DNA from 2 places in the Thalassolituus sp. UBA675 genome. Region 2 is predicted to be linked to the other one. Evidence: riboswitches for the same ligand, from Rfam matches in the RefSeq annotation. Region 2 holds a riboswitch; the other holds the start of a gene.
What was found. A riboswitch is a leader RNA that binds a small molecule or an ion and turns the genes downstream of it on or off. The one in region 2 is predicted to bind cobalamin.

Region 1 (6,122 bases), on a different contig from region 2:
TCACCAAGGGGAACAATGCCGCTCCCCACCTCATTGGTGACAATAAAAATATCCTGCCCTGGTACTTCCGAGGCTTTTTTCAGTGCGCTCAGCAATTCGGATTTTTCCTGCTCAAAGTCGGGCCAACGCTGTTCATTGCAGAGCCAGTTAGTGAGGTATAACGTCAGGCAGTCAATCAGGAGCGTTGACGACGACACACTCACGACCGAGGACAGCTCAAAAGGCTCCTCAACCAGCGCCCAGTGCGCCGGTCGATCTTTCTTGTGACGCTGAATGCGCGCCGCCATTTCGTCGTCTCCCGGTGTCGCTGTCGCCACATAGGTAATCTCAGCCCGCTCATTAGCAAGCTGTTCGGCATAACGACTTTTTCCGGATCGGGCTCCGCCCGTCACTAAGTGAATCAAGAGAAGCTCCCGCTCAGAGCCAGTAACGAGAGATAAATAGCCAGTTCACTGACCTGCTGAACTGCTCCTAAGGCATCGCCGGTAAACCCGCCAATCTGACGCTTAAGAAATACGTACGCAACGCCTGCCAACACGAGTAAGACGAACAGAATAATGAACGGGTTGTTGATAAACATAAGCGCGATTAAACCTGTGATTATCGCAATAGCCGTATCCGCACCCGAGCCTGACTCAGCCAAAGGCTTGGCTTTTGAGGTATCAACGTCAGAGACATAAGACATAGCAGCGATAAATACTGTCGGAATAATTCGACTCAAAGGATGCGCGACCAGAAGTGCCAGAACCGGGTTGATCAACTGGGATAAAACAACGAATTTCAGCGTAAGTGACACCCATAGAGCCGCAGCGCCGTACGTGCCGATGCGGGAGTCTTTCATAATGCTTAGCTTCTGCTCGCGGGTCCATCCGCCGCCCAGCCCATCACAGGTGTCTGCCAGACCATCTTCATGAAAGCAACCGGTAAGCAGCAGGCTGATTGCAATGGAAATCAAGACAGCAACATTCTGAGGAAAGACCAACATCAACAACCACAGAGCCGTCGCACACAGAGCGCCGATCAGCCATCCAACTGCCGGAAAATAACGGCTGGCGCGGTTAAGGCTCGCCTGACTGAACTCGACCGAGGCCGGTACCGGTATTCGCGTAAAAAAGGCCACGGCAATCCACCACAGGTTCAGCTGTTCACTCAACCTGTTCATACCGCAGTGACACCTGCATCATCAAAGCTCGCCATGTAATTGTAAAAAGACTGCGCCGACTGCAATAGCGGGTACGCCAGCGCTGCGCCGGTTCCTTCTCCCAGTCGCAATCCAAGATCCAGTAACGGCTTAGCATCGAGAGCCTCCAGGATCAGAGTGTGAGCCTGCTCTTCTGAGTGGTGACAGAAGACCATATAATCCCGTACCTGCGGGGCTATTCTGACCGCCGCCAGCGCCGCTACTGACGCGATAAATCCATCAACCATAATGACACATTGCTTCTCAGCCGCGGCCAACATAGCACCGGTGATCTGGACAATTTCGAAGCCACCGAGAGAAGCCAGAATATTCATCGTATCGTCAGGTTCAGGCGTCGACTGATGACGCTCGAGTGCCTCAGCGATGAGCGATTTTTTGCGTTCAAAGGCATCATCATCAATGCCTGTACCACGACCACAAGTCTCTTCTACTGAACGCCCAAGAATAGCAGCGAGCACCGCCGATGCCGCCGACGTATTACCAATTCCCATCTCACCAAACGCAAAAACATTACTGCTTTCTGCGATTCGCTGACGCACTATTTCAGCCCCCAGTACTAGTCCTGATTCTGCGGTTTCGCGTGCCATTGCCGGCGCTTTAGCAATATTCTTAGTGCCCGCTCCCAGGCGCTGATTTATAACGCGGCTACTCTCAACGGCATTAAGGATGCCTGCATCAATAACGTACAAAGCCATGCTGGCAACCTGACAGAAACAGTTCACTGCCGCACCGCCATTAATAAAATTCTTAACCATCTGCTGCGTCACCGCAGGAGGCGCAATACTCACCCCCTCTTCTGCAATGCCATGATCTGCTGCAAATACCAACATGGCAGGCTTATGCAGTCGGATCTTTTCGACACCGGTGATCGCTGCCAGCTGAGCCGCTAATGATTCAAGCTGCCCCAGACTGCCGGGCGGCTTGGTTTTCATATCAATACGCTGCTGAATGGCAGCATCCCTTGAGCGGGACACCGGAGAAACGGAAAACATAACACCTGCCATCAACGACTCTGTCGTTGCTTAAGAATAATAAAAAAGAAAAGACTGCCGAGCGCGGATGTCACAATACCAACGGGCAGAACCTGATCCTGAAGTAAAGAGTGAGCCAGGACATCCACGCAGATCATAAAGGTCGCACCAACCAACAGAGACATCAGCAGTACCCGGTGTAACTGTCCGCCGACGAGCAGCCTCACAATATGTGGAATCATCAACCCAACAAATCCGATGCCGCCGACCTCTGCAACCAGAATCGCCGTTACTGCCGAGCACACCAGCAACATCCCCAACCGCAACTTATGTACAGGCACACCTAGCGTAGCGGCACTTTCTTCGCCCAGCTGCATCACGACGAGCCAGCGCGAAAATATGAAAAACAGACCACTGCCAAGCACCACAGCCAAAAGAGGCAAAATAAGATCAGCCCAGTTGCTGCCCGAAAAACTGCCCATCAGCCAGAACAATAATGTGGCTGCAGTTTCTGGCGTTGAGTAATAAATCACAAGGCTGGTAAATGCACTGAGCATAAAAGAAACTGCCACCCCGGAAAGCAGCAGCTTTTCGACCTGAACCGCTGATTTCCCAGCAAGCGTCAACATCAGAAAAACAGACAGCGCTCCGCCCGCAAGCGCCCCGGTGGCCACGTTAAATACGACACTCAGGCCCGTCGCCGCCAGAAACCCAGAAAAGGCCCCAGTGAAAGCAGACATGGCCAGCACCGCACCTAGAGCGGCCCCGGATGAAATACCAAATAAATAAGGATCAGCCAGCGGATTACGGGTTACTGATTGCAGAATAGCGCCAGTAATCGACAGACCAGCGCCCGTTAGTAAAGCCATAAAAATCCGCGGCAGGCGAATATCCGTAAGAATCTGCTGTTCGATCGGCGACAACGCACAATCATTCGTCCATGGACAGATAATGACGCCCTGAAAGACATTCAGAAGCGACAGATCAAAGGCGCCTTGTGCCGCCGCACCAATCACCGAAAGGCAAAGCACAGAAAAAGTTATTGCAACAGTTAACCCGTACGGCATTTTCATCCCCTGCGCTCTCCAGCTGATCCGGGAGCAATAGTCCGACTCGGAGGCATATCGTAGGCAATACGAATACGGCGTTCATGGGTATAAGTGTTACGGATCACAGCAACATCTGCGGCAACCTGAAATACATCCTGAATTAATTCGCTGGTAAGCACCTGGAAGGGTTCACCGTTGGCCACCAGCTGACCTTTATTCAATACCAGCAATTGATCGCAGTAAGCCGCGGCCATGTTCAGATCATGAATAGTTAAAAGCACCGTAACACCCAATGACCGGACCAGACTGAGCGTCTCTATTTGGTGCTGAATATCGAGGTGGTTGGTGGGTTCGTCTAAAAGAAGAATCTGAGGTTGTTGTACCAGCGCCCGGGCGATCAACACCCGTTGCTTCTCACCACCGGAAAGAGAACCGAAATCACGATCAATAAAACGCGTCAGATCGAGGTCGGCTGCTATACCTTCTATTAACCGGGTGTCATCTTTGCTGGTAAACGACAGCAGTGGCTTACGAGGCGTCAGGCCGGTTGCAAGAACTTCGCGCACGGTCACCTCGAAAGGCAGTGCCGATTCCTGCAGCACAACCGCGATTTTACAGGCTCGCTCGCGTCTGCTCATCAGGTGTACCGGGTGCCCGGCAATCATCACCTGCCCCGCCAGCGAGGCCGGTTGATCGTAGCGATGGCAATAGATTGCTCTGAGTAACGACGATTTACCTGCACCATTCGGCCCGACAATACCAACCAGGCTACCGCATTCCACAGCGAACGAAATATCCCGCAGAATAGCGTTCGTAGCTTTCGCACCGATAGTCAGCGATAAGTGCTCAACAGCGATATGCGCGAGTTCAGCATCGCCAGAGGTGTAGCTGTTGTGTGAGGACTGATTCACCATCGGTATCCGCGCATCGGTACAAATATTGTCACGCTAATCGTCACATTATGGGCGGAATACGGATGATGGACGCACTTCGGGAACGCAGCCTAAGCCGCCCGAACAGAGAGCTCATCATCGAGTAACCCGCTCGATCATAGAAATTGGTTTGCACGTCCGGGAGGCAATCTGGCTGACAGTCGACCGGATAAAAGCCACTGTTTACAGTTGCGGGCACAGCCCCGGATTTTCACCGGGTTCCCCTCCTGAGACTGGCAAGACAAATTTGCCAGTCCGGACAGGGGTGGATTATCGCACAGAGGCGCCAGCGTTGCAGTAAACACGCGGATACCGGATACTTCGCGCCTTAATGATCACAGTTAACCACACCATACACAGACTACGGAAACGCTCATGATTGTCGCCAAAGATACGGTTGTTCAGCTGCATTACACCCTTAAAGATGCCGATGGCAAACAGATTGAGTCCACTGCGGGCCATGATCCGATTGCCTACCTGCAGGGCCACAACAACATGATCCCGGGCTTTGAAGAAGCTGTCGAAGGCAAGCAGGCCGGTGACAAGCTCGAAATCACTGTAACACCAGAAAATGGCTACGGTCACCGCGTTGAAGGTTCAGTGCAGCGCGTACCAGTCAAGCACCTTCAGGGCTCAAAGAAATGGAGCAAAGGCATGGTCGCTTCTGTACACACAGATCAGGGCGAGCGTCAGGTGACCATCGTAAAGGTCGGTCGTTTCATGGCAGACGTTGACACTAATCACCCATTTGCCGGAAAAACCTTACATTTTGACGTCGAGATTCTGGACGTTCGTGCAGCGACTGCAGAAGAGCTTGATCACGGCCACGCCCACGGCATTGGCGGGCATCAGCACTGATTCTGACTCAGATCACAAGTGGTGAGAGTAGCCGTCTGAGTGCGGTAGTATTTTAATATTGCTTCGGCTATTCTCGAACGAGTCTTTTGAAAATACCTGTAGGAGATTAAGGATGAATATCCGTCACCTGTTTACTGCCGCTGCCGCCACTCTGCTGGTTGCGTGTTCTTCTAACGAACCGGCACCTCAAGTTGCTGAGTGTGTCTTCGCCGATGGCAGCATGCAGCCTGCTCCTGCGTGGGTCTGTGGTGCCCCTGTTGATGGCGTCGACCTGACCGCCGTCGGTTACGCCGATAAATCTGCCGCTGGCGCAAACTTCATGAAGCAAATGGCAGCGACTGCCGCGCGCGTTGAACTTGCTCAGACCATGCAGGTAGAAGTTCAGAACATGATCAAACAGTACGCCGAAACCACGGGTACAGCGGACGACGAAACAGTTGATCAGGTAAACTCTGTGACAACCAAACAGATCACCAAGCAGACACTGACTGGCAGCAAGATCTTCCGTCAGATGCCTACGCCTAGCGGCGGCATGGTGGTTCTCGTTGGTCTCGACGCCGACACCGTTAACCAGTTGGCAGAAGAGGCCCTGAAAACCTCAATGAACAACGAGAAAGCTCTGTGGCAGAAGTTTCAGGCTCAGAAGTCTTTCGACGAAATGCGCGAAGAAATGCTGAACATGAACTGAGTCAGCTCAGCGTATGATATCCAGACCGGTACCGGGGTAACTCTGTACCGGTTTTTTGTTTTGGGGGAGATCCAATGAAACATCTTATCCGTTGCACCCTGATAGCCAGCGGTGTCGTCGCCAGCGCAGCTACTCTTTCTGTCGTCGCGAACCCAGGTATGAGCGATTACGAACGCTGGCGCGCCACGACTCAGCAAGAATTTCAGAGCTATCTCGACGAAAACGACAAAGCCTTTATCGGATTTCTGAAGCAGCGCTGGGAGCCGGTCGATACCGAGTCAGGCGAGGAAGAAGATCAGGCCCCAAAACCCACAAACATCCCCAAAGCACCGCCTGTTAATACACCTGTTAATACTCCTGAAGAAAAACCAAAAGACATAACAACCGAACCTACGCCAGTCGTAAGTGTGCCTGTTCCGACAC
Region 2 (6,122 bases):
ATTCTTCGATCACGAGATTCATTGCGTGCTTGATTGTCAGCGCGACTGGCCCGGTATTATCGACGATATACGCGATGCCTTCACTGACCAGCACGAACGCCTCTGGGATGCCCACAAGGCCGTCATTTCAGAAGAGATCAGTCCGGTTCTCGTTGACGAGCAGGCGTGTCTCGCTGATCTCATCATTACCCTCCACCAGCTACCTGTCAGCAGAAATCTGGTACCTGATGCCAGCATGTATTCGTGGAGCAGCGATCATCACTATCGCTCATTGAATCCGCCAGGCTGGATCGACTGTGGACGCATGCTCAATCAGCTCTGTCAGACCCGGCACAACCGCTCGCTGCGTTACGAATCACTTATGAATACACCGCACGTGACACAGCTCAATCTCAATGAAAGCAACCACCCGGAATTTCTTCTGTTTGGTCGCCCCGCATTGGCTGAGAAACAGCAGGCACGCGCTGAAATGAATCAACCCGGACGCAGCGCAAATGAACTGAAGCGACTGAGGGACGACGCCCTGCAACTCATCGCCGGCCGCTTTGGGATTACACTGGAATCATTGCAGGACTCATCGTTCAGACGACAGTACCAGCGCCTGATGCCGTTGGTCGCCTGGTTACTGGAAAAACGCCAGCTCAGCAATGAAACCATTGCTGAGCTGCTGGACGAAGATGAAGGCACCATTCCGTTTTGGTTGCGAGGGATTCCCGCAGATCACCCCCAGTCGCTTCTCGATAAACTGAGTGCGCTCTGGTCGCCTGCGGATTCACCCAGTGCGTCTCCACAAAACCAACTTCCCGCTGATACTCCGACTGATGATGCCTCCGCCGACAGCGAAGAAAACGGTTCCATTGCCCCCGCTGACACTGCGGAAGACGCCGACAAGCCAGAAAGTAAGGACGTTGTGAATCAGTAGTCATATAATCGGATTATGACGAATATCGATATTCATACCGCCCAGAGTTCTACCGAGCGCCTGCGTATTGTAGTCGCGGGTCTTGGTGCTCTGGGCACCCTGATAGCATGGCACTGTCGCTTTGAGGCGCTCTTTACGCACAACCGCCGGCAACAGACAGAGTTCTCTTTACAAACATCCGCCAGCGCCTCAGATACCCCTCCCAAGGTCGACACGTTTTCCGCTCCCCTCTGGCGTGGCGAAGAGGCCGACTGGCTGATTGTTACAACCAAGGCAGCTGCAACATTAGAGATTTTAAGTGATCTTAAAGATCACCTTAAAAACACTTCCCGGATTCTTCTGCTTCAGAACGGAATGGGGCAGCAGGAAGAAGCTTCTGCATGGTTAAAACAGAATAGAATCAGCGCTGAACTCTGGGTAGCTTCATCCACAGAAGGCGCCTACAAGGCGGATAACGGAACCGTTATCTACGCTGGTAAGGGGCAGACAGTGGCAGGACGCTGGCAGCTGTCAGGAGACATTGGAACGGCTCAACTCCCACCCGCCATGAAGTTGGCCACCGAAATAAAACAGGTCCTGCACGAGAAGCTGGCCATCAATGCCATCATCAATCCACTGACTGCACACTATCGCTGTCGTAATGGTGAACTGCTGACCAGTTCAGAAAAGCGTAGCGACTTCAACGCCCTCAGCAGTGAAGTAGCGACACTGTTTAATCAACTGAATTGGAAAACCGGTTTCGATATTCAACAACAGGCAGAGAAAGTAGCTGCAGCAACGGCTCAGAATCAATCGTCAACCTTTCAGGATGTATTGCATCAGCGCCGAACTGAGTTACCTTATATCTGTGGGTACTTACTGCAGCATGCAAGACAAAATGGACTGAATGCACCGCTGACAGAAAGTCTGTACCAATCAATTTCTGCCCTGGAGGCAGCATGGTGATGCGCAGAAAAGGAAGCCGGTTCATATGATGTTGGCGCGACAGAAATCGATGCTCGCCATGGTACTGGTTTGTTCAGGCATCATCCTGGTCGCAACCCTCGCATACGTTATTGCCGCTGAACGCATTGGCCGCGAACATCTGGCGCCTGACCTGTCACGCACCATGGGGCATATCATTGAAGCCCAGATGGCAGCCTCTCCCGGTAAGCTACAGGCCGTACAGACCACCCTGTATCACATGGCACAGCACTACCAGATTCAGGAGGCTGGGCTTTACAACGAGCGTGGAGAACGTCTGGCGCACAGCCACTCAGGCGAAGGCCCCACGCTTCTGGCGTCCAATCTTCATGCTCAGCCTCTCCCAGAGGATTACTTTGAATATCGCTTTGCCATTCTCGGAGACGAGTTCGATTTATTCATCAGGAACGATGTTTCCTTGCCAGGCTTCTTTTACATGGACACCCTGAGCACCAGCCTGGTTATCGTTACCTTATCAGCGATGCTCGTATTTATGTTGTATCTGATGACCCGGCAGTGGCAGCAGACCCCCTACATGCATTTGCTTGAAGACATTCGCGAAGCCAACACTCGCGACGACGATGGCCGCATTACCCTGAAACTCAGAGATCCTGACCTTCACCCCCTGATCGAGGCGTTGAACGATCTTTTCTGGCGCCGCAATCAACGCACTCAGCACCTGAAAACAGCTCATCAGCAAGCAGAACATGCCCGTTTACGCGCAACACGATTATCGACGGAAACCCGCCAGATGAACGAAAACCTGGCGAAAGAGGTCTCCGTCCGCCGTAGTATTGAAGTGCAGCTGAAAAACACTCAGACACTGCTCGACGGTATCCTGAACTCCATGCCCACCGCCCTGTTCGCGCTTGATTCCCGTAATCGGATCGTGCAGTGCAACGAGCAGGCCGGTGACTGGTTGAACATGGAGTATTCACAACTCAATGGCCTGCCTCTGGCGCAGCTGATACCTGAGTTGGGCAAGCTGAATCTGATGCCAACGCACCCCGGCGAAACACCCCATCTGGTGAAATCTGAGCGGGTAAAAATCCGCTTCGATGACAAAATTCTGGTCACCGATGTGCTCGCGTATCCTTTGCCCAGCGGTCAACAGGCGCGTCTTGTTATACGCATTGACGATGTATCACAGCGCCAGCGCATGGAAGAAGTTATGGTACAGACCGAGAAAATGATGACGGTCGGTGGGCTGGCTGCCGGCATGGCCCACGAAATTAATAATCCGCTAGGGGCGATTCTTCAGAATTTACAGAATACCCGGCGCCGACTTGATCCGGGGCTGGCGGCAAATCAGCGCCTTGCTGACGAACTCGGGTTAAGTATGGAGATTCTGAATCAGTACCTTACTGGAAGGGGCATTGATCAGTTTTTTAATCATATTCAGAACGCCGGTGAGCGTGCGGCTCGCATCGTCGCCAATATGCTGCAGTTTTCACGTAATGATCACCTTCAGAAGCGCGACATCAGTATCACTGAACTGATCAACACTACCCTGAACATCGCGCACAACGATCTGTCACTGAAACATATAGACCTAGATATCGACAAGGCCGCAGGCGATGCCCAGATACACTGCGTGCCGAGTGAGATTGAGCAGGTACTGCTGAACCTGCTGCGCAATGCTCAACAGGCGCTGGAAGAATACGATGGCGGCGATGGCTGGCACCCTAAGGTGAAAATCAAAGCCAGCCGTCAGAACAACATGACCTGCCTGGAAATTGAAGATAATGGGCCGGGCATCCCTGCGGATGTCGCACCGCATATTTTCGAGCCTTTCTACACAACGAAAGAAGTCGGAGACGGCACAGGTCTGGGGCTGTCGGTATCGTATTTTATCGTTACATCACACCATCAGGGGCGCCTCCGTTATCAGCGCAGTTCGCTTGGCGGAGCCTGCTTTGTGTTGTGCCTTCCCGCCGAAGAAAACGGATGACCAACCTGCCCTCAACTTGACCAAACCGGTCACCACGAGTACTCTCCACCGCAATTCAGGTGCCTCTGTCCACCAGACAGAAGTTAAACGGGAAGACTGGTGAGTTTCACAACAAACCCAGCGCTGCCCCCGCAACGGTGATCGACCAGGTATTGATACAACGCCACTGTGCATAGCATGGGAAGGCATCAATGCCGGAAATCCTTTGAACTTCAGGGTTTCAGTCGTCAGCCCGGATACCGGCCTGAATCCGAACCAACAGTATTGCGGTGGGCGATACAGGTGCTAAGTGAGCTCCAGGGCTCTCCTTCGCCTATTCTTTCCCGCCGACTGGTTGCCCATTAAAACCATTCGGAATCATGATGAAAAAATCACTCCTTACTGCGGCCGTACTAATGACCGCCACAGTGTCATACGCAGAAAACACCCTGGACGATGTCGTCACTATCGCTAACCGCATTGCAGCACCTTCCATCAATAGTGCACAAATCGTTGTAGTGGATCGTGACGATATAGAGACGTCAGGTGCCAACAACCTGTACTCTTTACTGGCGAGCAAAGCTGGCTTCCAGTTTTCAAAAACAGGAGGAGTACCTCACTCTTCGAACCTCTATATCAATGGTCTCGATGGCAAGCAGGTACTATTTCTGGTGAATGGGCAGCGTGTCGGAAGTGCCACTTCCGGTACCACAGAAGTCCAGTTAATTGCGCTGGAGCAGATCGAACGTATCGAAATTATTAAAGGCAGCCGCAGTGCTATATATGGTGCGGATGCGCAAGCCGGTGTCATCAATATCATCACACGTCTCGATACCTCACTGAACGAAGTGGCTGCAACAGTTGGCACCAACCAGACGAAAGCTGTCTCACTGCGTACACGTCACCAGTTTGGCGATGTCGACACCTACCTGAATTTAAACCATGATCGTTCAGCTGGTTACGACATTAATAACGACACAGAGAATGATCGCGATGGCTACGAGCGTAACGGTCTGAATGCCGGTGTCGGTTATGCAATCTCGGAACAGCAGAGCGTAAATTTTGATGCTCAGGTGAACCGCGGATCTTACGACTACGACAACAGCTTTGGCGGTACTGACGAAGCCGACTTCGATAATCGCGCTATGAACCTCGGCTACACATTGAATACTGACGGCCTGCTGCTGAATGCCAGAGCCGGTCGAGGCTACGATCGTAGCTGGAACTACGGTAACGGTGTTACTCGCAGCGGCGATGCTCAGTTGTTTGGTAGCCGCAAAGATGTTGCAGAAATCACGGCCCTTATTGGTCTGACTGAACATGTCAGCCTGCTGGCTGCTGCTGATACTCGCTTGGTTAAACTACTCACGCGTCCTGTTGAGTACGACACAGACAACGAGCGCAACCATGGCGGATTACTTGGAGTTCGTTACAGCAGCGATAGCTTGGCCGCTGAAATTGGCGCTCGCATCGACGACAACAGCAACTACGGCCGCTTCCGCTCGTTTAACACCTCTGTTGCCTTCTATCTGACCGACAACCAGGAACTGGCTTTCGGACAGGCTACAGCCTTCCGCGCTCCTACGTTTAACGACCTCTACTATCCAGCAAGCGACTTCGGCGATTACTCAAACGAAGATCTGAAGGCGGAAACATCACGCATCTGGTCGGTCGATTACACAGCCGCATACGATAATTTTGCAGCTGGCGGTTCTGTCACAGTGAGTGGTCAGCGCAGCCTGTTTAACAATCAGATCGTATCAAACAGTGCGTTTTATCCAGTTAACCTAGGTGAAAGCTACGTTAATTTTGCGAGCGTAACCTGGGCTCAGAACTGGGATGACGCGTGGAACAGTGAGCTGATTCAAGAGTGGACCGAAGCTCGGAATCAAGACACTGGAAATCTGATTGAGCGTCGTCCAATTCGTGCAACCAAGCTCAATGTACGTTGGACTTCGGGCAAGCTATCGAGTGCACTTGAGAGCCAGTACCGAGGCCAGGCACCATCGAGATCCGGCGGCTATATCGCTCCGTTCGTTCTGCTCAACCTCAGTGCAACCTGGGAGGCTTTCCAGGACTTCAGTTTGACTGCTCGCATCGAGAACCTGACCGATCGAGAGTACGAAACTGTACCTGGTTATGAAGCACAGGGACGCTATGCTCAGCTCACTGGACGCTATAGTTTCTGATCCAATGAGCGCCCGGGCAGTCCGCCCGGGTATTTAGTTTAGATTTGGATTCCAGAAACAAAAAAGCCCGCATCAAGCGGGCTTATTTGCGTTACGTATACCGGATCAAATATCCGGC

Region 1: linked by a shared signal. The riboswitch ahead of B3007_RS10605 (ABC transporter ATP-binding protein) and the one ahead of B3007_RS06245 (TonB-dependent receptor domain-containing protein) in region 2 are both predicted to bind cobalamin.

What each region holds. Positions count from the first base shown of each region.
Region 1 is NZ_DBNJ01000025.1:90,852-96,973, forward strand. It holds gene cobU (bifunctional adenosylcobinamide kinase/adenosylcobinamide-phosphate guanylyltransferase) at 1-404, opposite strand, end outside; gene B3007_RS10590 (adenosylcobinamide-GDP ribazoletransferase) at 401-1,162, opposite strand; gene cobT (nicotinate-nucleotide--dimethylbenzimidazole phosphoribosyltransferase) at 1,159-2,205, opposite strand; gene B3007_RS10600 (FecCD family ABC transporter permease) at 2,205-3,245, opposite strand; gene B3007_RS10605 (ABC transporter ATP-binding protein) at 3,242-4,132, opposite strand; cobalamin riboswitch at 4,277-4,428, opposite strand; gene B3007_RS10610 (FKBP-type peptidyl-prolyl cis-trans isomerase) at 4,529-5,011, shown strand; gene B3007_RS10615 (LPP20 family lipoprotein) at 5,124-5,699, shown strand; gene B3007_RS10620 (hypothetical protein) at 5,774-6,122, shown strand, end outside.
Region 2 is NZ_DBNJ01000012.1:117,197-123,318, forward strand. It holds gene B3007_RS06230 (hypothetical protein) at 1-922, shown strand, start outside; gene B3007_RS06235 (ketopantoate reductase family protein) at 938-1,867, shown strand; gene B3007_RS06240 (two-component system sensor histidine kinase NtrB) at 1,893-3,836, shown strand; cobalamin riboswitch at 3,877-4,098, shown strand; gene B3007_RS06245 (TonB-dependent receptor domain-containing protein) at 4,199-6,004, shown strand.